Regions from separate parts of the Pseudoalteromonas spongiae UST010723-006 genome, predicted to be linked through region 1. Evidence: predicted binding sites of a transcription regulator. Region 1 holds the regulator's gene; each other region holds the start of a gene.

What was found. Region 1 encodes ArgR, which controls arginine synthesis, uptake and breakdown. Its sites were predicted from a motif close to ANTGAATANNTATTCANT; they were not measured.
Region 2: a site for ArgR is predicted at 4,146-4,163, ahead of PSPO_RS09930 (OadG family protein). Genes of this name have one in related genera too.
Region 3: a site for ArgR is predicted at 5,161-5,178, ahead of argC (N-acetyl-gamma-glutamyl-phosphate reductase). Genes of this name have one in related genera too.
Region 4: a site for ArgR is predicted at 3,015-3,032, ahead of gltB (glutamate synthase large subunit). Genes of this name have one in related genera too.

Annotation. Positions count from the first base shown of each region.
Region 1 covers NZ_CP011039.1:2,262,306-2,269,902, reverse strand. The annotation lists gene PSPO_RS10535 (Fe(3+) ABC transporter substrate-binding protein) at 335-1,336, shown strand; gene PSPO_RS10530 (ABC transporter permease) at 1,336-2,982, shown strand; gene PSPO_RS10525 (ABC transporter ATP-binding protein) at 2,975-4,033, shown strand; gene PSPO_RS10520 (Dyp-type peroxidase) at 4,048-4,959, shown strand; gene argR (transcriptional regulator ArgR) at 5,000-5,467, opposite strand; gene mdh (malate dehydrogenase) at 5,755-6,693, shown strand; gene PSPO_RS10505 (DUF885 domain-containing protein) at 6,803-7,597, opposite strand, start outside.
Region 2 covers NZ_CP011039.1:2,133,939-2,141,535, reverse strand. The annotation lists gene PSPO_RS09970 (aspartate kinase) at 1-361, shown strand, start outside; gene csrA (carbon storage regulator CsrA) at 444-635, shown strand; gene PSPO_RS09960 (DUF885 domain-containing protein) at 753-2,573, shown strand; tRNA gene PSPO_RS09955 (tRNA-Ser) at 2,743-2,835, shown strand; tRNA gene PSPO_RS09950 (tRNA-Arg) at 2,940-3,016, shown strand; tRNA gene PSPO_RS09945 (tRNA-Arg) at 3,076-3,152, shown strand; tRNA gene PSPO_RS09940 (tRNA-Arg) at 3,212-3,288, shown strand; tRNA gene PSPO_RS09935 (tRNA-Arg) at 3,390-3,466, shown strand; gene PSPO_RS09930 (OadG family protein) at 4,198-4,434, shown strand; gene oadA (sodium-extruding oxaloacetate decarboxylase subunit alpha) at 4,452-6,242, shown strand; gene PSPO_RS09920 (sodium ion-translocating decarboxylase subunit beta) at 6,259-7,389, shown strand.
Region 3 covers NZ_CP011039.1:692,417-700,013, reverse strand. The annotation lists gene argH (argininosuccinate lyase) at 1-1,057, opposite strand, end outside; gene PSPO_RS03255 (argininosuccinate synthase) at 1,089-2,291, opposite strand; gene PSPO_RS03250 (ornithine carbamoyltransferase) at 2,304-3,224, opposite strand; gene argB (acetylglutamate kinase) at 3,233-3,994, opposite strand; gene argC (N-acetyl-gamma-glutamyl-phosphate reductase) at 3,987-5,003, opposite strand; gene argE (acetylornithine deacetylase) at 5,197-6,354, shown strand; gene PSPO_RS03230 (GAF domain-containing protein) at 6,351-7,295, opposite strand; gene PSPO_RS03225 (TetR/AcrR family transcriptional regulator) at 7,433-7,597, shown strand, end outside.
Region 4 covers NZ_CP011039.1:1,212,447-1,220,043, reverse strand. The annotation lists gene gltB (glutamate synthase large subunit) at 1-2,804, opposite strand, end outside; gene PSPO_RS05785 (substrate-binding periplasmic protein) at 3,284-4,183, opposite strand; gene PSPO_RS05780 (Grx4 family monothiol glutaredoxin) at 4,260-4,592, opposite strand; gene PSPO_RS05775 (Fe-Mn family superoxide dismutase) at 5,086-5,667, shown strand; gene PSPO_RS05770 (PrkA family serine protein kinase) at 5,891-7,597, shown strand, end outside.

The DNA of each region.
Region 1 (7,597 bases):
TTTGACAGTGTTAATTCTAGAGCAGTGGTTGTTGAATAAAACTATATAAAATGGCTTGGTAAATTTGTTTTATTGCTGAAATATAGAGTTTGACGTGGTTATATATTTATAAAACAAAGTGTTAACTATTTTGGGTGCGTGTGTGCACCTAGTTTTTTGAGATAAGTAGGAGTGTTCTGTGAGATATATCCTACAGTTAAATTCGCTAATGTCTTTTGCTCTTCTAACTGAAAATTGTTTTCATTTAATTAAATTGAGTGCATTTAACGCTGTACATTCAATATCAGATAGATACAATTCAAGTGATAATACTTCTTATTAATGGTTCTAGAATATGAAAAAAGCAATCGCATTACTCGCACTGCTAGCAGCTGGTGAAGTTGCAGCAAAAGATGTTGTTAATATTTACTCTTATCGTCAGGGCTTTTTAATTGAACCTATTCTGCAAGAGTTCACAAAAGAGACAGGTATTGAAACAAAAGTTGTTTTTGCCAAAAAAGGTTTAATTGAAAAACTTAAAAAAGAAGGTAAATACACGAAAGCCGATATGGTGCTTACGTCTAACTTTAGTGCGCTGTTACAGCTTGAAGATGAAGGCTTAGTGCAACCGATTAAAAGTAACGTAATCGAAAAAAATGTACCAAAGCAATTTCGTGATGACGAAGGAAATTGGGTTGCACTGACTAAACGTGTACGTAATGTTTACTCGTCTAAAGAGCGTGTTGGTAAGTTAGACACGTTAACCTATGAAGATCTCGCTAAACCTGAATACAAAGGCAAAATTTGTATGCGTTCAGGTAAGCACCCTTATAACTTGGGCTTAGTTGCTTCTATGATTGCGCATCATGGCGAAGCAGAAGCGCGAGCGTGGTTAAAGGGCTTAAAAGCAAACCTAGCACGTAAGCCACAAGGTAACGACCGTGCACAAGTAAAAGCAGTAAAAGAGGGCTTGTGTGATGTAGCGCTCGGTAACAGTTATTACTTTGGTAAAATGCTGAACGATCCAAAGCAAGTGCCTTGGGCTGAGTCTGTGTACATTAACTTCCCAAATCAGCAAGATCGTGGCTCACATATCAATGTATCTGGTGCAGTTTTAACCAAGCATGGTAAAAATACGACTAACGCATTAAAATTAATCGAATTTATGACTGACAACAAAGCTCAGAGTATGTATGCTTCAGTGAATATGGAATATCCGGTAAAGACGGATGTTGAAGTGTCTGAGTTAGTGGCGTCTTGGGGCAAATTTAAGGAAGATGCACTGCCATTAACAAAGGTAAGTGAATACCGTCCATTGGCATTGAAGCTAATCGACGAGGTAAAATTTGATCTTTAATGCGCCTTAATTTTTCACTGTCTAAATGGCAGTTTATTGCTTTCGCGACAGGCTTTTGCCTGTCGCTTCCGTTATTGTTCCTGATTTTTGAATCCTTCCAGCCTGATAAGGAAGTCTTTGAACACTTAAAACAAACAGTATTGTGGGATTACACCTTTAATACCATAGTGTTGATTTTTGGCGTCTGCTTGCTCAGTTGTGTGATTGCGTTGCCACTAGCATGGCTTTGTGCCTACAGTGACTTTCCCGGTAAAAAGCATTTTGAGTGGGCATTGATGCTACCACTTGCAATGCCAACTTATATTATCGCCTATATTTATACCGACTTATTTGATTATGCGGGCCCCATTCAGTCATGGTTGCGCGCGGTTTTTGGCTGGCAATCACCGAGTGATTATTGGTTTTTTGATATTCGCACGCTCGGCGGTGCAATCGTAATGATTGCATTAGTGCTATATCCATATTTATTTTTGATTTTTAAAACCGCACTTAAAGAGCAATCTTATAAATTAGTTCAGGCCAGCCAAGTAATGGGTTACTCGCCTGTTAAAAGCTTTTTTAAAGTATCGATTCCGTTAGGGCGTGGCGCAATTGCTGCGGCATTAGCACTTATCAGCATGGAATCAATGGCTGATTTTGCAACGGTAAATTATTTTGCAGTAAGTACCCTGACAACGGCAGTATACGATACCTGGCTTGGTTACTATTCACTCACGGCGGCAGCGAAAATCTCCGGCATTATGTTACTGTTTTTGTTTGTCGTGATAGGCGTAGAGAAATTTAGCCGACGCAACCAAGCGGTATTTGAACGTGGTGCAAGCGAAAATAACGGACCGCTTTATTACCTATCGGGAAAATCAGCATGGTTAGCAACAGCCTATTGTGCATTAATACTTTTTGCTGGGTTTGTGCTGCCAATTCTTATTTTGATGAGCTACGCAGTGAGCTATTTTAGTGAAGCGTTCAATAGCGATGCGTTTTTATATGCTTGGCAGAGCTTAAAAATAGCGCTAATCGTTAGTTTCGTTTGCGTTGCTTTAAGTGTGCTGGTGAATTTCTATCAACGTTCAAGCTTATCGCGCTGGGCAGGTGTGCCAGGCAAAGTTGCCAGTACTGGTTATGCATTGCCTGGCACCGTATTAGCAATAGCAGTGCTACTGCCGCTCACCGCACTTGATCAACAGCTCAATATTTTTGCCGAATCAACACAGTGGTTTGCCGAACCAGGATTGTTGTTTAGTGGTTCTATTTTTGCCTTAATGTTTGCTTACGTAGTGCGCTTTTATGCGATTTCACAAGGTGCCATTGAATCTAGCTATGCGCGTATTTCACCATCGCTCGATATGGCAAGTCATTCAATGGGCGTAAGTGCAGGCAATACCTTGCGCCGAGTGCATATGCCACTGCTTAAGCGCGGTATGCTTACTGCTGGTTTAATTGTATTTATTGAATGTATGAAAGAGTTACCTGCGGCACTGTTATTACGCCCTTTTGACTTTGAAACGCTGGCAACCTATGTTTTCCAATACGTCAGTGATGAGCAACTTGAGCTTGCCTCAGTGTCGGCGTTATTTATCGTACTTGTCGGTTTAATCCCTTTATATTTAGTTAATAACACTATGGAAGCTAAAGCATCTCATGAGTAATTTGTCGATTAACAATTTAGAATATAGCTACAATGGCAAACCGATCTTAAAAGATTTGTCATTGCAGGTAAAAGACAATGAAATTGTGTGTTTACTCGGTGCAAGTGGCTGTGGCAAAACCACCACGTTAAAAGCAATTGCTGGCTTGTTGAAACCTAGCAAAGGCGATATTTCGATTGCGCAAGTTGCGGTTAACGGTGATTCGCTTTATGTGCCGCCACAAGAGCGCAATATCGGTATGATGTTTCAAGACTATGCGTTGTTTCCTCATTTAACCGTTGAGCAAAACATTGCGTTTGGCTTACACAAAGAATCCTCGAGTGTACGCAACGAGCGTGTTAAAGAAATGCTGTCACTGATTAAGCTAGAGGCATTTGCCGAGCGATATCCTCACCAATTATCTGGTGGTCAGCAACAGCGCGTGGCCATTGCTCGCGCACTGGCATATAAACCGAGTTTATTATTGCTTGATGAACCATTTTCCAATATCGATCACCAAGTACGCTTTCAATTAATTGATGATATTCGCCGTATTATTAAAGATCAGCAAGTTTCCGCTATTTTTGTAACCCATTCCAAAGAGGAAGCTTTTGCCTTTGCTGATAAATTGGCGATCATGGAAGAGGGCAAAATTGCACAATTGGGCACAGCAGAAGCACTTTATCGCAAACCTGCGACAAAAGGTGTTGCGGCATTTTTAAGTGCTGGTATTTTTATCGATGCAGAAGCGACATCGAGCACTGAATTTAAAACTGAGTTTGGTACCATTACTTCACTTGAACCTGTTACCAATGACCAAAATGAAGTGTCAGGAAAAGGCTGTATATACTTAAAGCCTCAATATTTAACTTTAAGCGAAAACGAACAAGGAGTAGGCGAGTTTGTTGCGAGCCGTTTTGTTGGTAACCGCTATTTATGTCGTGTAAAACTAGGGCAACAAGAACTTGAAATTCCATGCGCGCAACATCAGCGCTATGCTTATGGTCAGCGATTAGCTATTGATGTTCGTCCGCATTTGGTTAATTATTTCGCTTATACTAATAACAATTAAGTAGGAAACCCGCTATGCCACAAGCGCAATCAGGAGTTTGTGCTGAAGCCAATTTACATGGTGTGCATTTATTTTTAAATGTATTAGATGGCCAAGAACTCAGCTTGTCGAAAAAATTGGCAAGTATTATTGATATGCAAGAGCGGTTTGATCACGAATTTTCAGAAGCGCTTGTGTCGTGTGTTGTGGCGATAGGTTCGCAATTCTGGCCACATATTTACCCCAGTAAAATGCCAAAAACCTTGGCAGGCTTTCCACAATTTGAACATATTGAGCATGCTACGCCGTCACGTCCAATAGATTTAATGATTCAAATTAGGGCAGATCGTCTTGATGTAGTTCATTTGTTTGTGATGGAAGTGATTGAATTACTGAGTGGTGATATTGAGCTGATTGACCAAGTTAAGTGTTTTCATTATTTAGATGGTCGTGACCTAAATGGCTTTATTTATGGTGTTGCCAATCCCCATGGTCGCAAAAAGCAGCTTGTTGCTTTAGTGGGGGATGAAGACGTTGCATTTTCTGCAGGCAGTTATATTCATGTGCAGCGTTATCGTTATGATTTAAAGGCATGGCAAGAAATCTCAAAAGCTGAACAAGAAATTGTAATGGGTCGAATGGCTAATTCTAACCAAGCGGTTAGCTGCGCTCCGGAAAACAGTCATAGTGCTCGTACAGAACTTTACGATGACCATGGCAATGCATTATTTTTAAATCAAGGCATGCCATTTGCTGATATTAACCAACAGGGCTTTTTATTTATTAGCTGTGCAAACAATGGCTATGCGTTTCAAACGCTTCTCAAACACCGTTTAGGCTACATTGATGATAATGGCCCAGATATGTGGCTAGAGTTTGCGAAAAGTGATTTTGGTGCGGCATTTTTTGCACCATCAGTGAATATGCTAAGGGAATTAGCTAGGTAGCAGAGAGTTCATCAATGAGGATGAACTCTCAAAAATAGAGTTACACGTTTTCAAATAAGTTTTTTACGCGTTCAAGCGTGACATCAATTTCTGAAATTTTTGCTGGCGCAATAAAAATCGTGTCATCACCGGCAATGGTGCCTAACACACCGTCTGCTTTGCCAAGTGAATCAAGCAAACGTGCAATTAGTTGTGCAGCACCTGGGCTGGTACGAATGATGATCATCATTTCGTTATGCATAATATCAATTACCAGTTGGCGCAGCGGACTTTTCGCTGTCGGTACACCCATTTCTGCAGGTAAACAATACACCATCTCTTGTTTTGCATTACGTGTGCGTACAGCACCAAATTTACTTAACATGCGAGACACTTTGCTCTGACTAATATTGTCAAAACCCATATCTTTTAAGGCATCAACAATCTCGCCTTGTGAACCAAAGTTTTCTTCTTTTAAAAGGGCTTTGAACGCTTTAACCAGCGCTTCTTGTTTATCTTGTATTTGCATGTGAACGGGCTGTTTAACCAATTGATGGACGTTACCTTAAATTTTACACAAGTTAGGGTTAAATGCATTAATAAAATCGTCATCTTAATTCAATTAGAGTTGAATTAATCTCAATGAAAACGCGATTTTTTTAATTGATAGCGTTGTCAACTAATCTAGTCGGATAAAGTTTACAACTATGGTCGAGATTTATATAAAAAATACCTGTTTTATTTGTTTTTATGCGCACTTTTCATTATCTTTATGGCACTTTTTTAAATACCTACCTCTAATCACGGAGAATTCACATGAAAGTTGCAGTTTTAGGCGCAGCTGGTGGTATCGGCCAGGCCCTTTCTTTATTACTTAAAACACAATTACCAGCTGGTTCTGAGCTATCGTTATATGATGTAGCGCCAGTTGTTCCAGGTGTTGCTGTTGACCTATCACATATCCCAACTGCAGTTAAAGTTGAAGGTTTTGGTAAAGACGATTTAGATGCAGCACTTGCTGGCGCAGATATCGTAATTATTCCAGCAGGTATGCCGCGTAAGCCGGGTATGGACCGTGCAGACTTATTCAATGTTAATGCAAGCATTGTTAAAACACTTGCTGAAGGCATTGTTAAAAACTGTCCTAAGGCGCTTGTAGGTGTTATCACTAACCCTGTAAACGGCACTGTACCAATCGTTGCTGAAGTATTCAAAAAAGCAGGTACTTACGAAGCTAACCGTGTATTCGGTGTAACAACACTAGACGTTATCCGTTCAGAAGCGTTCATCGCTGAACTTAAAGGCGTAGACGTTGCTTCTGTTAAAGTACCAGTAATCGGTGGTCACTCAGGTACAACTATTCTTCCACTTCTTTCACAAGTTGAAGGTGTTGAGTTCACAGCAGAAGAAGTTGAAGCACTTACTCCACGTATTCAAAACGCAGGTACTGAAGTTGTTAACGCAAAAGCGGGTGGCGGTTCAGCGACACTTTCAATGGGCGCAGCAGCTGCACGTTTCACTCAGTCTTTAGTTAAAGGCTTACAAGGTGAAGAAGGTGTTATCGACTACGCATACGTTGCAATCGACGGTGGTGACGCTGCATACTTCGCACACCCAGTACGTTTAGGCAAAAACGGTGTTGAAGAAATCCTTTCTTACGGTGAGCTTAGCGCATTCGAAGAGAAAGCAAAGAACGACATGCTTGAAACGCTTAACAAAGACATTCAAGAAGGTATCGACTTCATCAACGGTTAATTCCGAGATAAGTTGTTACAGTAAAGAAGGCCGCAATTGCGGCCTTTTTTGTATCTTAATTGATAAAAAATAAAAGGCGCTTTATACGCCTTTTATTTTTTAATGCTTATTAACCTTGTTTGCTTGCAACCCAATCGTTTACAAAGCCTTCAAGAGTATTAAGCGGCACTGGACCGCTCTTAAGCACTACATCGTGGAATTCACGAATATCGAACTTTTCACCAAGTTGCTTTTTCGCGCTTTCACGTAATTCTACAATCTTGATCATACCGATTTTGTACGCCGTTGCTTGTGATGGCATTACAATGTGACGCTCTACCATCTTAACGCCGTCTGAGGTTGCATTTGGCGTGTTATTTACGTAGTAGTCGATACCTTGTTGGCGCGTCCACTTCATCGCGTGAATACCTGTATCTACTACTAAGCGACATGCACGCCATAACTCCATCGCTAAGCGACCAAAGTCTGAGTAGGGGTCTTCGTATAAGCCCATTTCTTTAGGCACCATTTCAGAGTATAAACCCCAGCCTTCAACGTATGCTGTGTAACCGCCAAATTTACGGAATTTAGGAACGCCTTCAAGCTCTTGCGCGATAGCAATTTGCATGTGGTGGCCTGGAATACCTTCATGGTAAGCAAGCGCTTCCATTTGGTAAGTTGGCATCGCTTCCATATCGTACAGGTTGGCATAGTAAATACCAGGGCGTGAGCCATCTGGCGCAGGTTGCTGGTAAAATGCTTTACCTGCTGCTTTTTCACGAAATGCTTCAACACGTTTTACAATCATGTCGGCTTTTGGCTTAACGATAAATAACTCATCAAGGCGCGACTTCATGTTATCGATCATTGCTGTCGCATCAGCAAGGTATTTTGCTTTACCTTCTTCCGTGTTTGGCAAGTAGAA
Region 2 (7,597 bases), 130 kb from region 1:
TAATAATATAGAAATTGACATGATCAGTAATTTTTCCTGCACAGGCGATAAAGTCGGCTATGCTTTAACTGTACATGCAGTCGATTCGCAGTTGGCAGAAAAGTTAATTAAACAAAATCTTACAACTCTTAATGCGGATTCAGTTACAGTTAATGAAACTGTTGCTAAGATTTCTATAGTTGGCATAGGAATGAAATCTAATGCTGGGGTAGCAGGAAGGCTATTTCGCGCATTAGCGAATGAAAATATTAACGTTCAACTTATTTCAACGTCAGAGATAAAAGTCTCAGTTTTAGTAGATGAGAAGTACCTAGAATTGGGAGTTAGAGCTTTACATAGTGCTTTTTCTTTAGACCAGTAAAAGTTTCTAACTTTTTGAATAATATTCATGTAAAATGGAATTGATACGGAATCTTTAAACTTTGGATATTTAGGAGCAAAGAATGCTAATTTTGACTCGTCGCGTAGGTGAAACCCTAATGATTGGGGATGAAGTTACAGTTACTGTACTTGGCGTAAAAGGAAATCAAGTACGTATCGGTGTTAATGCACCAAAAGATGTTTCAGTACATCGTGAAGAAATTTATATGCGTATTCAAGCTGAGAAAGCAGGTGCTGAACCAGGCAACGAATAGTTTAAAGCAGAATTTTAAGAGCCAGCATTTTATGCTGGCTTTTTTTGTTTTTATTGTATTGTCAGAGCCTTGTGGGCTGATATGATGTATACAATTTTAACAATCAGACAGAACGCTATGATCAAACAAACTTCTCTCGCGTTTGCTGTAGGCCTTGCACTAACAGGCTGTATGGATACGCAAACAACTACACAAAAAACATCAGCCGAACAAGCGGCAGCAGAGCAATCAGCTCAAGTCTCAGAAAATCAAAAACTAAATCAACTGGTAGAAACTTACTTTGATGAAGCGTTAGCATTTTCACCTGTATCAGGTACTTATGTCGGTGAGTCTCAGTACAATAATCAGTGGAGCCCGGCAATTAATGAAGAGAATAGAGCAAAAGCCACTGCATTTACTAAAAAGTATCAAGCTAAACTTGCTGAAATTGACGCATCAAAACTAACAGGGCAAGACCTACTAAGTTATCAAATTTTCGAGCGTGACTTAGCACTATCACATGAAGCGGAGCAATTTCCTAGTTACTTAATTCCCATTGATCAAATGGCGGGTCAGCATAATACCTTTGCAAGCCTTGGCTCGGGCAAAAGTGCGCAACCGTTTTCTACTAAAGCCCAGTTTGACGATTTTATTGGCCGTGCAAATGGTTTTGTAACTTGGCTTGAAAGTGTTGAAGCAAATATGCGCGAAGGTATGAAGCAAAATGTGACTTTGCCGCAAGTACTAGCCAAAAAACTACTACCACAATTCCAAGCGCACGTTGTAACGGATCATACGCAAAGTGTTTTTTGGATGCCTGTGGCTGAAATGCCAGACAGTATTTCTGCAAAAGATAAAGCGCAAATCGAAGAAGACTATCAAGCGCTTATTCTGAACACGCTGGTGCCAGCATACGCAAAAATGGCTAAATTCTTAGAGCAAGAATACATTCCAGCTGCAAACGAGAAAGTAGGCTATGCAAATTTACCAAATGGTAAAGCTTGGTACGAGTTCTTAATTAAGCAACACACCACGCTTGATTTAAATGCCGACGAAATTCACGAAATAGGTTTGAGTGAAGTAGAGCGCATTTTAAATGAAATGAAAGGCGTAAAAGAAGCCGTTGGCTTTGAAGGTGATTTAGCCGCATTTTTTGTTCATTTACGTGATAGCGATGAATTCTACTATGATAAGCCTGAAGACCTTGTAAAAGCGTATGAAGATGTAAAAGTTAAGATTGATGCTCAGTTGCCAAAACTCTTCGATATCGCGCCTAAGGCAGATTACGTAGTTAAACCAGTAGAAGCATTTAGAGCGGCGTCTGCTGCGGGTGCTTCTTACCAAGCCCCAGCACCAGATGGCTCAAGACCGGGTGTGTTTTACATCAATACACATAACCTAAAAGCGCAGCCTAAGTTTTTACTTGAAACGCTCTCTATTCACGAGGCAGCGCCTGGCCACCATTTCCAAATTGCACTACAACAAGAAGTGGAAGGTTTACCACGCTTTAGAAAATTTGGTGGCTACACCGTGTTTGCTGAAGGCTGGGCACTGTACGCAGAAAGCTTAGGTAAAGAGCTAGGCTTATTTACTGACCCCTACATGTGGTACGGACGTTTAGTTGATGAGCAATTACGTGCGATGCGTCTGGTATTAGATACCGGTTTCCATGCCAAAGGTTGGACTCGTGAGCAGGGTATTGAATACATGAAAGCAAATTCATCTATGGCTGAAAGTGACATTATTTCAGAAGTTGAGCGTTATATCGGTTGGCCTGGTCAAGCGCTATCATATAAGTTGGGTGAATTTAAAATCCGCGAGCTTCGTGAAAAAGCAAAAGCAGCGCTTGGTGATAAATTTGATATTAAAGCGTTCCATACACAAATTCTAATCGATGGTGCACTGCCAATGCCGATTTTGGAAGCTAAACTAGATAGCTGGATTGAAAGTGTAAAATAGGCAAATTTAAGTAGCAGTTTCGGCTGCTACTTAATACAAAAACTTGTATATTATAGCCGCCTTAGCTACAAAAATAAGCAAACTGCATATTCTGTGAACGAACAGAAAAAATATGACTAAAATTGTTTGACTTATTTTCAATAGGCTTTAATATACGCACCCACAAGACGGAGAGGTGGCCGAGTGGCCGAAGGCGCTCCCCTGCTAAGGGAGTATAGGGTTTGTAGCCCTATCGAGGGTTCGAATCCCTCCTTCTCCGCCATGTCTTGTACGAGCTCGTAGAACAATTGGATAGTTTATCTAAGTTAAGTTGGCTACGAACAAAGTTCGTGTACATCAGAGTAAGATGTAAAAACTAAAAATTTAGGACGCGTAGCTCAGCTGGATAGAGTACCTGGCTACGAACCAGGCGGTCGGAGGTTCGAATCCTCCCGCGTCCGCCACTTTACTAAAGTGGTTAAATAAATAGTCATCGGCTAAGATGTAAAGTTAGAAATATCACGGACGCGTAGCTCAGCTGGATAGAGTACCTGGCTACGAACCAGGCGGTCGGAGGTTCGAATCCTCCCGCGTCCGCCACTTTACTAAAGTGGTTAAATAAATAGTCATCGGCTAAGATGTAAAATTAGAAATATTGCGGACGCGTAGCTCAGCTGGATAGAGTACCTGGCTACGAACCAGGCGGTCGGAGGTTCGAATCCTCCCGCGTCCGCCACTTCTTTTGAGGTGACATCAACCGACAAACGTCGGTTTTTTTGTCTCTATGATTTAATAGAAACAAACATCAGAGTGAGATGTAAAAATTAAGCATACTGCGGACGCGTAGCTCAGCTGGATAGAGTACCTGGCTACGAACCAGGCGGTCGGAGGTTCGAATCCTCCCGCGTCCGCCACTTCTTCTGAAGTGACATCAACCGACGAGAGTCGGTTTTTTTGTGCCTAAAATTTGCTAGACGCAAAACATCAGAGTCCTATTTAAACGCAAATACATACTTCGACGGCTTAGTTAGGCTCAGCTGGATAGAATACCATGCTACGAACCAGGCGGTCGGAGGTTCACTCTTTTAGTTAAATAAGTCCCGCGTCGACCATTTGCTTTAGGAAACAATTATCAATCTGGAGCAGTTGCCGATATGTGAAATTTAGTTATTCTCTTTCTCAAATCTCAAATCTCAAATCTCAGTTCAGCCACAAACGTATCTGGCTAAATTGCCTATTTTCAAACGCTTTTCATTGTTACTTTACGTTAACGTAAAGTGTACTTTGAATTTGAATAACCATTCTTATCGAATAGTATAAGTTAGAACATAAAAATTGGTCTTACCAATTTCATGTGTTATTTCTAGAATAACTCATTCCGAATAGATTGATTTGATTATAACGCTAGGTGTTTAATTTTTATTGCCTAGCTAGTTAAGCATGACTAATCATGGGGCAAAATAAGTCATGAAATAAGCTCATGTTTGTCATCTTTTTAGCCTATTGTTAATGGAGTGTTTAATAATGTATAGTGTTGTGAATTGGTTTTACCAATTGACAACTAGGTTTAAGTGATCAATATTGATTACCAATTTTGAATAGTTATTAAAAATATTTAACTAAAAATTCTTGATTGAGGTGGGGAATGGACGTATCAGGATTGCTGTTAGAGGCGGCTATTTTAATGTTAACAGGTATGGTGGTGGTATTTGTCTTTTTGACGATACTGATCTTTACCATCAAAGCAATGTCTAAAGTACTTGCGAATTTTCAAACGCCTGAGGTAACGCCAAACCCAGTTAAATTATCTGGGAATCAAGTACCAACAAGCCACGTAGCTGCGATTGCCGCGGCAGTTAAGCAATACCGCGAAAAGCAATAATAAGAAGGGGCCAAATCATGTCACAACTAAAATTAACAGAATTAGTACTGCGCGATGCACACCAGTCATTACTCGCGACCCGTTTACGCTTAGAAGATATGTTACCAATTGCTGAAAAGCTAGATAAAGTAGGTTATTGGTCAATGGAATCGTGGGGCGGGGCGACGTTTGACGCATGTATTCGTTATTTAGGTGAAGATCCTTGGCACCGCATTCGTGCGTTAAAAGCGGCAATGCCGAATACCAAACAGCAAATGTTGCTTCGTGGTCAAAACTTATTAGGTTACCGTCATTATGCTGATGACGTGGTAGAACGTTTTGTTGAACGAGCACATAAAAACGGTGTCGACGTTTTTCGTATTTTTGATGCAATGAATGATGTGCGTAATTTAGAAACTGCTATTAAGTCGGCGGTAAAAGTAGGGGCACATGCACAAGGTACAATCTCATACACAGTTAGCCCTGTGCACAATCTGCAAATGTGGCTTGATCAAGCAAAACAATTGGAAGATTTAGGCGTTCACTCTATTTGTATTAAAGATATGGCGGGTCTGCTTAATCCGTACGATGCAGAAAAATTAATTACCGGTTTAAAAGAGACCGTTGCTGTACCAATCGCAATGCAATGTCACGCAACTACCGGACTAAGCACCGCAACGTATCAAAAGGCGATTGATGCTGGTATTGATATGCTTGATACAGCAATCTCAAGTATGAGTATGACCTATGGTCACAGCGCTACTGAAACGATTGTATCAATCGTAGAGAATACTGACCGTGCAACCGGCCTTGATATGAACTTACTGGAAGAAATTGCTGCGTACTTTAGAGACGTACGTAAGAAATACGCTAAGTTCGAAGGCAGTCTAAAAGGCGTTGATGGCCGTATTTTGTTAGCGCAAGTGCCAGGTGGCATGTTAACAAATATGGAAAATCAGCTTAAAGAACAAGGCGCTGACGATAAATTAGACGATGTATTGTTGGAAATTCCTAAAGTGCGTGAAGATCTAGGCTTTTTACCGCTTGTTACACCTACATCGCAAATTGTTGGTACCCAAGCAGTGTTAAATGTTTTAACCGGTGAACGTTACAAGTCAATCACCAAAGAGACCGCTGGTGTGCTTAAAGGCGAATACGGTTCTACCCCTGCGCCCGTAAATAAAGAATTGCAAGAGCGTGTACTTGATGGTGCAGAGCCAATCACGTGTCGTCCTGCAGATCAAATTGAACCAGAACTCAGTAAATTAGAGCAAGAGCTTGATGAAATTGCACAAAAAGATAAATTAGATTTAGCCGATGATGTGATTGATGATGTATTAACGTATGCATTATTCCCGCAAATAGGTTTGAAATATCTTAAAAACAGAAATAATCCTGAGGCGTTTGAGCCAGCACCAAGTAATGAGCCACTGCCTACTGAGCAGGTACCCGCGCCAAAACCAAGTGGCAAAACAGAGCATTACAGCATCAGTGTTGATGGCAAAGTGTATGCAGTAAGTGTTGCCCCAAGCGGCGAACTTACCAATATTCAGCCAGCACCAAGTGCATCGAGTCAACACACAGATGTATTACCGCAATCAACCTCTGTTGATGCTGCCGAAACGCTAAATTCTCCGCTGTCTGGCAATATTTTTAAAGTGAATGCCAAACCTGGTCAACAAGTGGCGAAAGGCGACGTTGTGATCATTATGGAAGCGATGAAAATGGAAACTGAAGTTCGTGCAGCTAAAGATGGCACTATCGCAGAAATATTTGTATCTGAAGGGGATTCAGTTGCAACTGGCGAACCTTTATTGTCGCTAGCGTAAAGGTTGGGGAGTTGTAATGGAAAACTTAATAACCTTATGGCAAGCCACAGGTATTGCCAACTTAGAACTTCCTCAGCTGATTATGATGCTGGTTGGCGCACTGTTACTGTACCTTGCAATTGTGCGCAACTTTGAGCCATTGTTATTAGTGCCTATTGGTTTTGGGGCAATCTTAACCAACATTCCACTAGCTGGGTTATCAGAAGCCGGTGGATTGCTGTACTACGTGTATAAAATTGGTATTGATTCAGGGGTGTTCCCGCTGCTTATTTTTATGGGAGTAGGCGCGCTTACTGACTTTAGTGCATTGATTGCTAACCCTAAAATGTTGCTGTTAGGTGCAGCGGCACAATTTGGAATTTTTGCCACCTTATTTGGCGCGATTTTCTTAAACTACATTCCAGGTTTTGAATTTACGCTACAAGATGCATCGGCAATTGCCATTATTGGTGGTGCAGATGGTCCAACGGCTATCTTCTTAGCGTCTAAACTTGCCCCTGATCTATTGGGTGCAATTGCTGTTGCTGCGTATTCTTATATGGCGTTAGTGCCGATTATTCAGCCGCCAATTATGAAGTTGTTTACCACAGAAGAAGAACGCAATATTGAAATGCCACAGTTACGCCACGTTAGCAAAGCGGAAAAAGTGATATTTCCATTATTAGTGCTAGTGCTTATTGCCATGTTCTTGCCAGCAGCTGCACCACTTGTGGGTATGTTCTGCTTAGGTAATTTAATGCGTGAGTCAGGTGTGGTGGATCGTTTGAGTAAAACCGCGCAAAACGAGCTGATTAATATTACAACCATATTCCTTGGCTTGGCTGTTGGTTCAAAACTTGCGGCTGATCAGTTTTTAACAGTTGAAACCTTAGGTATCTTAGCACTTGGCGCGGTGGCGTTTGGTATTGGTACGGGTTCAGGTGTTCTGATGGCAAAGGCAATGAATAAATTTAGTAAAACACCTATCAATCCATTAGTTGGTGCGGCGGGCGTATCTGCAGTACCAATGGCTGCACGTGTTGTTAACAAAGTTGGTTTAGAAGCAAACCCACATAACTTTTTACTAATGCATGCAATGGGTCCAAATGTGGCAGGCGTATTAGGCAGTGCAGTTGCTGCCGGTATATTACTTGCCATGGTGGGATAAGTTTCATCGTAGAGCTCAACCAGCTCATTTTGCGGCCGTTAATTCGGCCGCTTTTTTATCTTCACTTTTCTCGGTACAATCACTCATAAAGCTAGACCGTAAAGGTCAACACGCGCTAATACATTGGACTGTTTTAATGAATGTTTTTATTTTGTTGATTGCGCTTTTCGTGGCGTTAATCGTGATTATTCCCCTAATTGAGAAATCA
Region 3 (7,597 bases), 1.6 Mb from region 1:
CATTAACCTTAACACCTTTAATGCAAGCTTCAGCCATATGAATACAAGCAAGCCAAGTTGGCATTGCATCAAAAAGCCCTTCTTTGTCCTCTTGCATATCTTTATTATACGCAAGCGGCAATGCTTTTAAGGTCATCATCATGGCGCTAAAGGCGCCAAATACACGGCCAGTTTTACCCCGAATAAGTTCTAGCGCATCTGGGTTTTTCTTTTGCGGCATCAGGCTTGAGCCAGACGTCACACTGTCTGCCAGTTCAATAAAGCCTGCTTCACCCGAATTATAGAAGATCATATCTTCTGCAAGGCGTGATAAGTGCATCATTGAAATTGACGCACAGCTTAAAAGCTCTACCACAAAATCACGGTCCGACACGGCATCAAGGCTATTACGGCTTGCTCTATCAAAACCTAAATTAGCAGCCAGTTGTTCACGGTCGATGGCATAGGCAGTACCTGCCAGCGCGCCGGAACCTAGCGGACAGACATTAATGCGGCTAAGCGCACTTTCTAAACGCGCTTCATCGCGCTCTAGCATTTCAAAATATGCCATACACCAATGACTAAACAACACAGGTTGCGCACGCTGTAGATGAGTATACCCAAGTAGCACGGTACCAAACTCTTTTTCCGCAAGGGTGACTAAGGCATTTTTTAATGACGCTATGGCCGCAAGTAATTGCTTCGCAGTTTTTCGGCTCCATAAGCGAAAATCAGTAGCTACTTGGTCATTTCGGCTACGACCTGTGTGCAGCTTTTTACCAAGATCGCCCACTTTTTCAATTAGCTTTGCCTCTACATACGAGTGAATATCCTCATCCCCAGCCGTTGCAATTGCATTTGGGTTTTGCTGAACTTCATGTAAAAGTTCGTTTAAACCTGCTACTAATTTTTGATGTTCGTCCGCTGTTAACACATCAACTTGTTGTAACGCACCAGCCCAAGCCACAGAACCAATAATGTCTTCTTCTGCCATTTGATAATCAAATGGCAGTGAGTCATTAAATTGCTTAAATGCGTGATCTGGTCCCGAAGAAAAACGTCCGCCCCACAGTGCCATAACTCTATCCTCTCACTAATTATCGGCAAGATTACTTGTTATTCATTGCAGAAATTCTACTGCTTAATGAAAATAGACGAATAAAGCCTTCTGCATGTGATTGGTCGTACACATCATCTTCACCAAACGTTGCAAAGTCTTCACTATATAACGAGTTTTCAGACTGCTTTTGAACTGCGGTAACTTGGCCTTTATAAAGCTTTAATACCACTTCGCCGGTTGCAAGAGTCGAAAACGCTTCTGCTGCAGCTAAAATTGAATCTTTTAGTGGCGTAAACCAACGACCGTCATAAACAAGGTGCGAGAACTCATTCGCTAAAGTGTCTTTCCACTTGCGGCTGGTTTTATCAAGCACTAACTCATCAATCGCTTGAAGTGCCGCCATAATTACAGTGCCTCCAGGTGTTTCATAACAACCACGCGACTTCATACCTACTAAACGATTTTCAACGATATCAACACGCCCAATACCATGAAGTGCTGCAACTTCGTTTAGCGTAGTGAGTACTTGAAACGGTGACATTTGCTCACCATTTACCGCAACTACTTCACCATTTTTAACACTAAGCTGAACAAATTGTGACTCATTTGGCGCTTGCTCTGGCGAGTTTGTCCATGTCCATACTTGATCGCTCGGTTGACACCACGGATCTTCAAGCTCACCACCTTCGTGTGAGATGTGCCACGCGTTTGCATCACGACTGTAAATTTTAGTCGCCGACGCTGAACACGGAATATTACGCTCAGCAAGATAATCAAGTAATGATTCACGGCTTGATAAATCCCATTCACGCCAAGGCGCTATTACTTTTAAATCGGGTGCAAGAGCTGCAAAGCAGCTTTCAAAACGTACTTGATCATTCCCCTTACCGGTACAGCCGTGAGAAAGTGCATCAGCACCTACTTTACGCGCAACTTCAACTTGTGCTTTAGCAATGATAGGACGCGCCATTGACGTACCTAGTAAGTATGTACCTTCGTAAATTGCGCCAGTTTTAAGCGTTGGATAAATATAATCGGCAACTAACTCGTCTTTTAAATCAACGATATGACACTCAGATGCGCCCGATGCAATTGCTTTTGCTTCTACGCCTTCTAACTCTTCAGCGCCTTGGCCTACATCGGCAACGAATGCCACTACTTCACAGTTATAGTTTTCTTTTAACCATGGCACGATAGCCGATGTATCAAGACCACCTGAGTATGCTAGTACAACTTTTTTAATAGAACTCATGTTACCGATTCCTTACACAAAATTTGGGTTTAATAAACTTACAAGCAGAGCATTTTGCGCATGCATACGATTTTCAGCTTGTTGTATTATGAATGATTTTTCACCGTCCATTACCTCAGAGGTAATCTCAAATTCACGGTGCGCTGGTTGACAATGAAGCACACTTGATGCGCCTGTCATATCAAGCAGTTTTTGATTAATTTGGTACGGCATGTACTTTTCTTTGACCAGCTCTAATGGTGTGTTATCGCCCATTGATACCCAAGTATCGGCATAGAGTGCATTCGACCCAACTGCAGCTTCTACGCGGTCACTTACCGAGACCGATGCGCCATTTTGTGCTGCTATTGCTTCAGCTTGTTTTACAATTTGTGCATCAGGTGATGCGCCTTTAGGGCATACCGCAACAAAGTCAGTACCTAAGCTTGCTGCTAACAGCATTAGTGAGTGCGTAACATTGTTACCTTCACCTAAATAAGCCAATTTTAGTTGGCTTACGTCGCCGTAAATTTCAGTCAATGTCAAAAAGTCAGCGAGTGCTTGGCATGGGTGATATAAATCACACAAACTATTTACAACCGGCACAGACGAAAATTCGCTAAGCGTAGTTAATGTGCTATGCGCCATTACACGCGCCACAATGCCATCCGCCCACGTGGAAATATTCAAGGCAAAATCTTTTACCGATTCACGCTGCCCCATAGCACCGTTTTGCTGGTCAAGATAAACCGCATGACCACCGAGTTTGTTAATGCCGATATCAAACGACAGGCGAGTACGTAAACTTGGTTTTTCAAATAGCGTAACAACCGATTTCCCTTTAAGAGCATCGGCAAAATCCATTGGGTTATTTTTAATTTGTAATGCTAAGTTAAGTAATTTTAAGTTGGCTTCTTTGTTTAGCTCTAAGCCCGTAATAAATTGTTGAGTCATCGTTTTTCCTATGGCGTAATCTTGGTTCCCACATGCTCACCATTGAGCAATGCGATTAAGTTATCTGGCTTTTGCCAGCTCGAGATATACACGCCACGTCGTAAATGTTGAGCAGCTTGCAAGCTGGTATTTACTTTTACCTGCATGCCGCCTTTAATGACTCCCTCTTCGATTAATGTGCTGATATCAGCACTTGATAACTGATGTAACGGATTAAGCTTGTGATCTAATACAGCTTCTACATCTGTCATAAAAACAAGCTCCGCATCAAGCAATTGAGCGATACCAGCTGCTGCTTCATCGGCGTTTACGTTGTACCAATTTCCTTCTAAGTCAAAACCAATCGAGCTCACAATTGGAAAACACCCCGCATTTAGCAATGATTTAAGAATACTGGCATCGTTTTCAATGCAGGTACCGACTTGGCCAAGGGCTTTTAGCTTTTGTTCACTAACAAGACCCGCTTCATAAAGGCTTAAACCAACAGGCTTAAAACCATTACTAATTGCCGCGCCCATTAATTGCTTATTTGCACAGCCCGCAAGCGCACCAACAATGTAAGGCATTTGTTCACGCGGACTAATACGCAGACCAAGGTGCTTTGACGTAACAAAGCCCGCATCGCTTAACCAGCTATCTACTAATGAGCCACCGCCATGCACTAAAATAAATTTGTCTTTTGGCTTTTGATGCAGCACATCAATTAACGCTTTTGCAGCGTCAATATTATTTAATACCGCGCCACCTAGCTTAATTACCCAATTAGCCATGATTCACTCCTTGAAAGCCAGTATGAGCAGGCAGTCCTAAAGTTAAATTAATACATTGCAGTGCTTGACCTGACGCGCCTTTAAGTAAATTATCAATCGCAGAAATAACAATGAGTTGTTCACCCTGTAACTGCCAACCAATATCAACAAACGGCGTGTTCTCAACACCTTTAATTGATGGAATAACATCACCAAGTAAGCGAATTAAAGGCTCATCAGCAAGCACTTGATATGACTCTGCAATTTGCTTTGCAGTCGTGCCTGGTTTTACTTTGACATAGATAGTTTCAAGAATACCGCGCTTAAAATTACCTAAATGCGGTGTGAACAACACCTTGTGGTCAAGGTATTTTTCAATTTCAGGGCCGTGTCTATGATTAAATAAACCGTACGGTTTTAGGCTCACTTCGCAAAAATGCGTTGCCACATTGGCTTTACGCCCAGCGCCAGTAACACCAGAAACCGCATTGATAATCACAGAATCATCAGTAAGTAAGCCGGCTTGTTTTAATGGTTTAAGCGCATTTAGTGCAGCGGTTGGGTAACAACCAGGTACTGCTACTAACTGTGCATTTTTGATTTGATCTTTTTGCCATTCAACAAGACCATAAACAGCTTGTTCTAATAGCTCAGGGCTAGTGTGTTTAAAGCCATAATAGGTTTCATAGTCATCATTTGATGACAGGCGAAAGCCTCCAGATAAATCAAATACTTTTTTGCCCATTGCTAAAAACTGAGGGGCAAGTTCGACACTGACTGAATGTTCTGTGCATAGGCAAATGGCATCGGCATTTTGTTCGATTACTGAAAATGCCTCACTATTTAACGGCGCTATTTCACCTGCAACAATGCCATTTAGTTCAGGGTAAAGACTAGCAAGCGATTTACCTTTATCTAAGCTATTTTCAGACACATACATACCCACTAACTTTAGTGAGTTATGTAGAGAGATTAATTTGGCAAGCTCAGCACCTGAGTAACCGCTTGCACCAACGATAACGATATTCATATTTTTTCCAAAAAACTATTAAGGGTATAAAGACAAGTTTTCAAAAAGTGTTATCGTCGTAAAATTGAGTTCTGCATGCTGTTAGTCTCGGTACTAATTATTTCAAAATAATGAATTGAAATGCAGAATAAACCAATGTAAATTTATATTCAACTTTTTTGCATAATTATTTATTAAATATTTTGAGGTAATCATGTCGCAATTACACTTTCTTGATATGTATGGTGCACTTATTGCTGCACCGTCGATTAGCGCAACGGTGCCATCACTCGACATGAGTAACCGCGAAGTCATCAATTTATTGGCAACTTGGTGTGAATCACTTGGCTTTGCAGTCGAAATTACAGAACTTGATAATAATCTGGGAAAATACAATTTAGCGGCAAAGTTAGGTACGGGTGAAGGCGGTTTAATGCTGGCAGGACATACAGACACAGTGCCATTTGACGATAGTCGTTGGCAATTCGACCCGTTCAAATTAAGCGAACAAGACAATAAGTTTTATGGCTTAGGCAGTATCGATATGAAAGGCTTTTTTGCTTTTGTTTTAAATGCATTACAAGAAATAGATAACGATACTGGACTCGCTAATCTAAAACAGCCTATTACAATTTTAGCGACCGCAGATGAAGAAACTACAATGGCTGGCGCAATTGAAATCGCCAAACAGAATAAACTAAAGCCGGCTCGTTGTATTATTGGTGAACCTACCGACATGGTGCCTGTTTATACTCATAAAGGACATATGTCGACGGCAATTCGTGTAACAGGTAAAGCAGGTCATAGCTCTGATCCTGATGCGGGTTTAAACGCGATAGAAGTCATGCAGCTTGTGATTAGCCAGCTATTAAAACTAAAAGAAGACATAAAGAATAAATATTCACTAACAGATTTTAAAATACCCTACCCAACTTTAAACCTTGGACACATCCATGGTGGTGACAATGCCAACCGCATTTGTGGTTGTTGCGAGTTACATATTGATATGCGCCCAATTCCCGGCATTAGTATTCCAGAACTTCAAGCAATGCTGTTGCAGGCGGTAGCGCCGATAAATGATCAATATCCAAACGCGGTGGCGGTACATGATTTGCACGAACCTATTCCTGCGTTTTCAGGCAGCACCGATAGCAGTTTAGTAAAGCTTGCTGAAAAGCTGTCTGGTGAAAAAGCACAAGCAGTAAACTATTGCACCGAAGCGCCTTTTTTACAACAACTCGGTTGCGAAACAATCGTAATGGGTCCAGGCTCAATACAACAAGCCCACCAACCCGATGAATTTTTAGCGATGGAAAAAATAAAACCAAGCCAAGAGATGATTAAGCAGCTTATTGTCGCATCCTGTTTCTAAAGCCCCTCGCCTTGCTCATGCAGCTTAATAAAGGCGTTAAAGATCAGCTCATCAATATCACAAAATGGTGAGCTGTCGATGACACCCGTTATCAACTCAATAGGGCTATCATGGTGCACGTCAAAATCAACGTCATTCATTTGCGTGATCAAACAATCAAGTAGCTCTTGCGTATTGTGTTTGTCCGCATTACTTAGTAGCGCAACAAATCCATTTTCATCATAACGGGCGATTAAATCAGTCGCTCTAAATGTGGTTTTGTAAAGTTCAGCTGTTGTCTTTAAAATAGTCGTATACTTCTGTCGATCATGACGATAACTAAGCAGCCCTTTCATAAACAAATACACTACCGAAACTTTAAGATTTAATTTTTGACACACCTTTAAACTAATCGGCGCTAATAACTTAAAACCAACTTTGTTTGATAACCCTGTTACGGGGTCTGTGGTATTTGGTAATTTATTTACTAACTCAAGTTCCACAAGTATCGCAAGCTCTTTCAATAAGGCAATATCGTCTGTATTAAAATTACGAGGTTTGCTATCAATAATGCACAAGGTACCCAAACGGCATCCATTTTCATGCTCAAGAGGGATCCCCGCATAAAAGCGAATATTTGGCTCGCCCTGTACCAACGGGTTATCTGCAAAACGCTCATCCGCTAAAGTATCTGTTACAACCAATGCTTGCTCACTTAAAATCGCATGGCCGCAAAAGGAAATATCTCGCGGTGTTTCACTTGCCGTTAAACCAACACAAGACTTAAACCACTGTCGTTCTTTATCAACTAATGATACCAATGCGATAGGTACGTTAAACATTTTAGCTGCAATTTGCGTAACTCTATCGAGCCTTTGCTCAGGCGGTGTATCGAGCACATTTAAGCTTTGTAGGGTTTTAATTCTTGTATTTTCATTGGCTGGTAAATCGGGGGTTAGCATAGTGAACTCTCATATTGCATTACACACAGTATAGGCAACATTGAATTAAATGCGGTGTTCGCAAACAGCTAATTGAAACATTTACTTTTAGCACGCTCGTGCTATTATCACACCAATAATAGCACGAGCGTACTTTTATGAGTAAAGGTCAAGAAACAAAACAGCAGATCCTCGCAACCGCGTTAAAAATTGCTACACAGTCAAGCTTAGACAACCTCACTATTGGCGGCCTTGCAGTTGCCACAGGCATGTCAAAATCGGGCTTGTTTTCGCATTTCAAATCAAAAGAAACGCTGCAATTA
Region 4 (7,597 bases), 1.0 Mb from region 1:
GCACCCTGAGCCACTTTTATCTGAATAACATCCGCATTTTTTAGATAGTGCGGCGTTACACCAAATCTACCCGATGCAACTTGCTTAATGCGCGAGTTCTTCTCGGTGCCGTATCGAGCTACATCTTCACCGCCTTCACCTGAATTTGAACAGCCACCTAAGCGGTTCATGGCAATCGCTAGCGCTTCATGTGCTTCAGGCGATAACGCACCAATACTCATTGCCGCTGAGTCAAAGCGCTTGTAGAGTTCAGTTGCATCTTCCACTTCACTCACATCAATCGCCGTTTGCCCTGTTTTCAGTTTTAACAGGTCACGAATATTAGTGACTGGACGAGTGTTTACTAAATCCGCATATTTTTGATAATCCTGATAATTACCTGAGCGCACGGCTACTTGTAATGTTTGGATAACATCAGGATTGTACGCGTGATACTCGCCGTTATGTACATATTTTAATAAACCACCATGGTCGAGCGGCTTGCGTTTAATCCATGCTTTACGCGATAAATTAATAAGATCTTGGTGGAAGTCGTTAAAGTCTGCACCTTGAATACGCGAAACAACACCTGAGAAACATAAGTCTACAACTTCATCGCTTAACCCTACTGCTTCGAAAAGCATTGAACAACGGTAGCTAGCAACGGTACTAATGCCCATTTTAGACATTATTTTGTAGAGACCTTTATTAATTGCATTACGATACGCCAAGGTCACATCGCGATACGATTTTTCGATGATGCCGGTGTCTACCATTTGTGTTAGCGTTTCATATGCTAAATATGGGTAGATAGCGGTAGCGCCAAAGCCGAGCAATACTGCAAATTGATGTGGGTCACGACAGCTGGCTGTTTCAATAATAATGTTAGTATCACAGCGTAAGTTCTTACTCACTAAACGACGTTGCACCGCACCCACCGCCATCGCAGCAGGGATCGGTAAGGTGTCAGGCGTTAAACCCTTATCGCTTAATACAATCAATACCGTACCTTGACGCGCTAACTCTTCCGCTTGGTCACATACGTTTTCAATTGCCGATAACAAAGAGTCATCTTTATCATAATTAATCGACAATGAGGCAAATGAATAATGCGCCTGATCTGCAGAGAGCAACTGGCTCATATCAGAGTAAGTCAATACTGGCGATGAAAACTGCAAGCGTTTTGCGTGGCCTGTTGTCTCGTTAAATACGTTTTGTTCACGACCAATACAGGTAGCCAGTGACATAACATGATTTTCACGTAATGGGTCGATTGGCGGGTTAGTCACCTGCGCAAACTTTTGACGGAAATAGTCATACACTAAACGTGATTGTGACGACAGCACAGCAAATGGCGTGTCATCGCCCATTGACCCCGTTGCTTCTTGGCCTGAGTTACCCATTGGGCGAATAACTTGGTCAAGTTCTTCATTACTGTAAGCAAACTGCTTGTGGTAAATCGCCAGCATATCATCGTCGTATTCACGTTGACCGATAAGGTCTTGCTCGTCAATTTCCTCTAATGGTACTAAACGTTTCACGTTATCAGTTAACCACTGCTTATAGGTATGACGCTTTTTCAAATCTTCGTCGATTTCGCACGATTGCCATACTTTGCCATGCAATGTATCAATAACGAGTAATTCACCCGGCCCAACACGGCCTTTTTCTTTAACCTCGTCAGCAGAGTAATCCCAAATACCAACTTCTGACGCTAAAGTAATATGATTGTCTTTAGTAATTACATAACGCGCAGGACGTAACCCGTTTCGGTCTAAGTTACACGCAGCAAATCGGCCATCCGACATTACTAACCCTGCAGGACCATCCCAAGGCTCCATGTGCATTGAGTTGAAATCATAAAAGGCACGTAGGTCTTCATCCATCGCTCGGTTTTTCTGCCATGCAGGTGGCACTAGCATGCGCATCGCTCGGAAAATATCCATACCACCCGCTAAGAATAGCTCTAGCATATTATCTAAGCTTGAGCTATCTGAGCCCGATTCATTTACAAAAGGTGCCGCGCTTTGTAAGTCAGGCAGTAATGGTGACGAAAACTTATATGCGCGCGCTCTTGCCCACTGGCGGTTACCTTCGATAGTGTTAATTTCACCGTTGTGTGCAAGGTATCTAAATGGTTGTGCCAACGGCCAGCGCGGTTGCGTATTGGTAGAAAAACGTTGGTGGAAAACGCAGATAGCAGATTCCATACGCATATCGGCTAGATCAAGGTAGAAATTCGGCAAATCTGCCGGCATCATTAAGCCTTTATACACCGATACTAAGCCCGATAGGCTCGCAATATAAAAATGATCATCGTTAATTTGTTTTTCTATGCGACGTCGTGCGATATACAAACGGCGTTCTAAATCTTTTGGACGCCAGCCTTCTGGCGCTGAAATAAAGACCTGTTGAAAATTCGGTAATTGTTCTAGCGCAATCGGTCCTAGACTTGCTGGATTAACGGGCACATCGCGCCAACCAACCAGTTTTAGCGTTTCTTTTTCTAGTTCTTCACTAATAATCTGTTTGTTGTGCTCAGCGATAACCGGATCAGGACTTAGGAATAACATACCAACAGCGTAGTTTTTACCTAAGTGCCAATCGTTTTCAGCGGCAACAGCACGGAAGAAACCGTCTGGTTTTTGCAATAACAACCCACAGCCATCGCCGGTTTTACCATCTGCTGCAATACCACCGCGGTGTTGCATTCGATCTAACCCAGTGATCGCTGTGCGAACTAATTTGTGACTCGGCTGACCTTCAATGTGCGCGATAAGGCCAAAACCGCAATTATCTTTTTCTAATCTCGAGTCATATAACATGTTGGACTCCTCCCTTGCTACAGCTCAAGTGAACAAAACAGTTGTGATTGACGGAAGTATTGGCATGACCGTATCGAAGTTTTATGACAGTTCGATAAGTAATAGCGATTTTGTTAACGCGAAACAAAGGTTGCTAATGTTGGTACGTGCCGTGTGTTCACTTGCGCGATTCTCAAAACTAACCAAGATATTGCTTGGAGTCAACCAAATTGTGAATACATATTCAGGTTATTGAATATTTTTCACTTATACATAAATTCAACAAATTTGCCGATAAAAGCCTCTAAACTGGGGTTATCTTGGTTATAGGATCTTATTGACACCGGTATCATATTAACACCATGTAAATAAAAACAACTCTCAATTGTAGTTTACGTAAACGTAAACTATTCATGATTTTGAATATTTATTCATGGTAATACCAATTAACCGAAAGCCCACTTTTTAAACTCGAATTATCTTGTACATCAGGCAGGACGCTAGTTTGCGGGCGAACACTTTCCAGCGGTTTGTTGAATGGTTTTAATCGTTCCGGCTTGCTCAAACTCTGATAGCTTGGCATTAATTTTAACTTGCAGCGATTGCCACATTGCGTTGCGTTTACTTATAGCATAGTAAAAATCATTATATTGAAAGGCGGGTTCAATGAATTTAATTTGATTTTTGTCACCTTGCTCGTCGTGATTTAATAGGTAATCGACCACATTGGGATCAGCAACAATGTAATCTACCCGACTCGCCAATAAGAGTTTTAGGTTTTGTTGATCATCGCGCGCTTGAATTGCATTAAAAAAGCCAAGATCAAGGTGCTTATCAAACTCAGGGGTATTTTGATACCCTCTTACAACGCCAATTCGTGCCCCTTGGATTGACTGAAAAGTGCCATCGTACTTTGCTTTATAATTTTCACGGCTCATTAGCCCAATTAAGCCGCCTGCGTAAGGAGTCGATAATGCTAAGTTGTTGCGTCTAAAACTATTAGCTATTACATCACTGGGGGCGGTCACTTCTATAAAGTATTCTGGAAACAAAATATCAGCCTGCCCTAATTCAGCCATGCGTACCGAGCGAGCCCAAGGAAAAAACTCGACACTAATACCAAACCCAAGTTCATTAAATAGCGCAGCGGTAAGTGTGAATACCCAACCTTTGTCACATAAATCACGGTCAATGTATGGCGGCCAATCAAGCGTTACTAAACTTAATTGCTTTGGTAATTCACGGGCTATTTCAAAACGGTTGGCAGAGGGCTGATTAACGGTGATCGTTTTAGTTTGTTGCTGATGTTGATATGAAAGTTCAAATGATTTTGCAACGCTCTCTAAACTCAATAAAAACAGCGTAACAACGAGAGGAATATAATAAGTTTGAAAAGTCATACTAAGCTTAAAACATCATACTAATGATTTAAGCTTAGCAAAAATACCACAAAATCAATTACTACTTAACGTAATATTATTCTGCTTCTTTATTTTTAGCGGCAACTTCAGTGATTAAAGGTTGTAGTTCACCACGTTGGAACATTTCAACAATAATGTCACAACCACCAATTAGCTCACCTTCAACCCATAATTGTGGGAACGTAGGCCAGTTTGCATAAGCTGGTAACTCTGCACGGATATCAGGGTTTTGAAGAATATCAACGTACGCAAATTGCTCACCACATGCCATTAAAGCTTGTGACGCTTGAGATGAAAAACCACAGCTCGGTAATTTTGGAGAGCCCTTCATATAAAGTAGAATTGAGTTTTCTGCGATCTGTTGCTTAATCTTGTCTAACGTTTCCATTTACTACCTCGACACCTTTTGGCGTAATTTATCTTTGTTTAGCAATTCAACCGAGTGATTTACTCGCCTTATTTGGCACACTAGCGCAGTTTCATTGTCGATTATTACTCTTTTTCAACATGCCAATAGGCCTATTCGCACTATTGGCAGGCATTTGACCATGCACATCTCACACACTAAATTATCAATTACATCGGTTAAAACGAGCCGATAATCGCGCGTTAGGCCTTAGCTCAAATACCTAGCTGAAAAAATATCAACAAAGTTAAATGCACCCTATCACAATAGGTGAATTTTCTTTAAGTTAATACTATGCTAGACGCGTTGAATAACAGTTAAAATGTAACTAACTGTTTATAATATAACCGCAAATTATTTCTAGCATTGCTGTTTATAAAAACTTGAGTAAAATACTCGGGTATAGTTTAACACTTATATTGGACATCTTCATGTAAAATGTTGTCCGCTTTTTTAACGCCAACGGAGAAATAAAATGGCTTTTGAACTACCGTCACTACCATATGCAATCGATGCGCTTGAGCCGCATATCTCAAAAGAAACACTAGAGTTCCACCACGGTAAGCACCACAACACATACGTTGTAAAACTAAATGGTCTAGTAGAAGGCACTGACTTCGAAGGCAAAACTCTTGAAGAAGTAGTATGTAGCTCTGAAGGTGGTGTATTCAACAACGCAGCACAAATCTGGAACCACACGTTCTACTGGAACAGCCTTTCACCAAACGGTGGTGGCGAGCCAACAGGTAAAGTTGCTGAGCTAATCAACGCAAAATGGGGTTCTTTCGCTGAATTCCAAGCTGCTTTCAACGACAAAGCTGTTAACAACTTTGGTTCAAGCTGGACATGGTTAGTACAACTAGCTGACGGCAGCCTAGACATCGTTAACACGTCAAATGCAGCTACGCCACTAACTGAAGCGGGTGTTACGCCAATCATCACTGTTGACCTTTGGGAACACGCTTACTACATCGATTACCGTAACGTGCGTCCTGAATACCTAAACGGTTTCTGGGCACTAGTTAACTGGGAATTTGCAAACGCAAACCTAGCTTAATTCCTATTTTTGTCAGTAAAACGCATGCGTTTTACTGACATTTCCCAGCACTTTTCATAATTCCTCACCGACTATTGCATAATATTCAACGCTCTGAAATATAGTAAAGTTTTTTCTTTAAATATCTTTTATTTATCTCGCACAATCAAAAATCCCGTCTAACCTTATAAATAGTGGCTAGTTTTATTGCTGTTGCAAAATTTCCGGTATTTAGGAGGTCTATATGACAATTTTTGATCATTTCCAATCTCGTTACGAAGCCGCAAAAGAAGAAGAATTTACTATTGCTGAATTTCTCGAGATCTGTAAAGAAGATAAATCCGCCTATGCCAGCTCAGCAGAGCGGTTATTAATGGCGATTGGTCAGCCTGAAATGGTGGATACATCACAAGATCCAACACTCAGTCGTATTTTTTCTAACCGTGTTATTCCGCGCTACCCCGCCTTTAAAGAATTTTATGGCATGGAAGATAGCATCGAACAAATCGTTGCCTACTTAAAGCATGCAGCGCAAGGGCTTGAAGAATGCAAACAGGTACTTTATTTACTAGGCCCTGTAGGTGGTGGTAAGTCATCACTTGCTGAAAAGCTAAAGTACCTAATGCAAAAAGTACCTATTTATTGCCTTAAAGATTCCCCTGTAAATGACCACCCCCTTTGCTTATTCGACCCAGTAGAAGACGGCGATATCCTCGAAAAAGAATATGGTATTAGCAATCGATACATAAAAACAATTATGTCACCGTGGGCCACTAAGCGCCTGCACGAATTCAACGGCGATATTACGAAATTTAAAGTAGTAAAGCGTTACCCATCTATTCTAGACCAAGTTGCTATCGCGAAAACTGAGCCTGGCGATGAGAATAACCAAGACATCAGCGCGCTTGTAGGTAAAGTGGACATTCGCAAGCTTGAACATTTTGCGCAAAGCGATGCCGATGCATACGCCTATTCCGGTGCACTTTGTCACGCTAACCAAGGTTTAATGGAATTTGTTGAGATGTTTAAAGCACCAATTAAAGTGCTTCACCCATTATTAACCGCAACCCAAGAGGGTAACTACAACGGTACCGAAGGTCTCTCAGCCCTGCCCTTCAATGGTATGATTTTGGCTCACTCTAATGAATCAGAATGGCAAACGTTTAAAGGCAATAAAAACAACGAAGCGTTTTTAGACCGTGTTTACATTGTGAAAGTGCCTTATTGCCTGCGTGTTTCTGAAGAAATGAAAATTTACGAGAAACTACTACAACACTCAGAATTAAACGAAGCGCCATGTGCCCCAGGTACACTAGAGACGCTAGCGCAGTTTTCAGTGTTATCACGAATTAAAGAGCCTGAAAATTCAAGTCTTTACTCAAAAATGCGCGTGTACGATGGCGAGAGCTTAAAAGACACCGATCCTAAGGCTAAATCGTTCCAAGAATACAAAGATTACGCCGGTGTTGACGAAGGCATGAACGGCTTATCAACACGTTTTGCCTTTAAGATTTTATCGCGTGTTTTCAACTTTGACCACACTGAGGTGGCAGCCAACCCAGTTCATTTATTCTATGTGCTAGAGCAACAAATTGAGCGCGAGCAATTCCAACAAGAAACCCAAGAGCGCTACCTTGAGTTCTTAAAAGGTTTCTTAATTCCGAAATATGTAGAGTTTATCGGCAAGGAAATTCAAACCGCTTATTTAGAATCCTACTCTGAATATGGCCAAAATATTTTCGACCGTTATGTAACCTATGCCGATTTCTGGATCCAAGATCAGGAGTTCCGCGACCCAGATACAGGCCAATTATTTGATAGAGCTGCACTCAATGCAGAACTAGAGAAAATTGAAAAGCCAGCGGGAATTTCTAATCCAAAAGATTTCCGTAACGAGATCGTAAACTTTGTTTTAAGAGCACGTGCTAACAACAATGGTAAAAACCCTGTT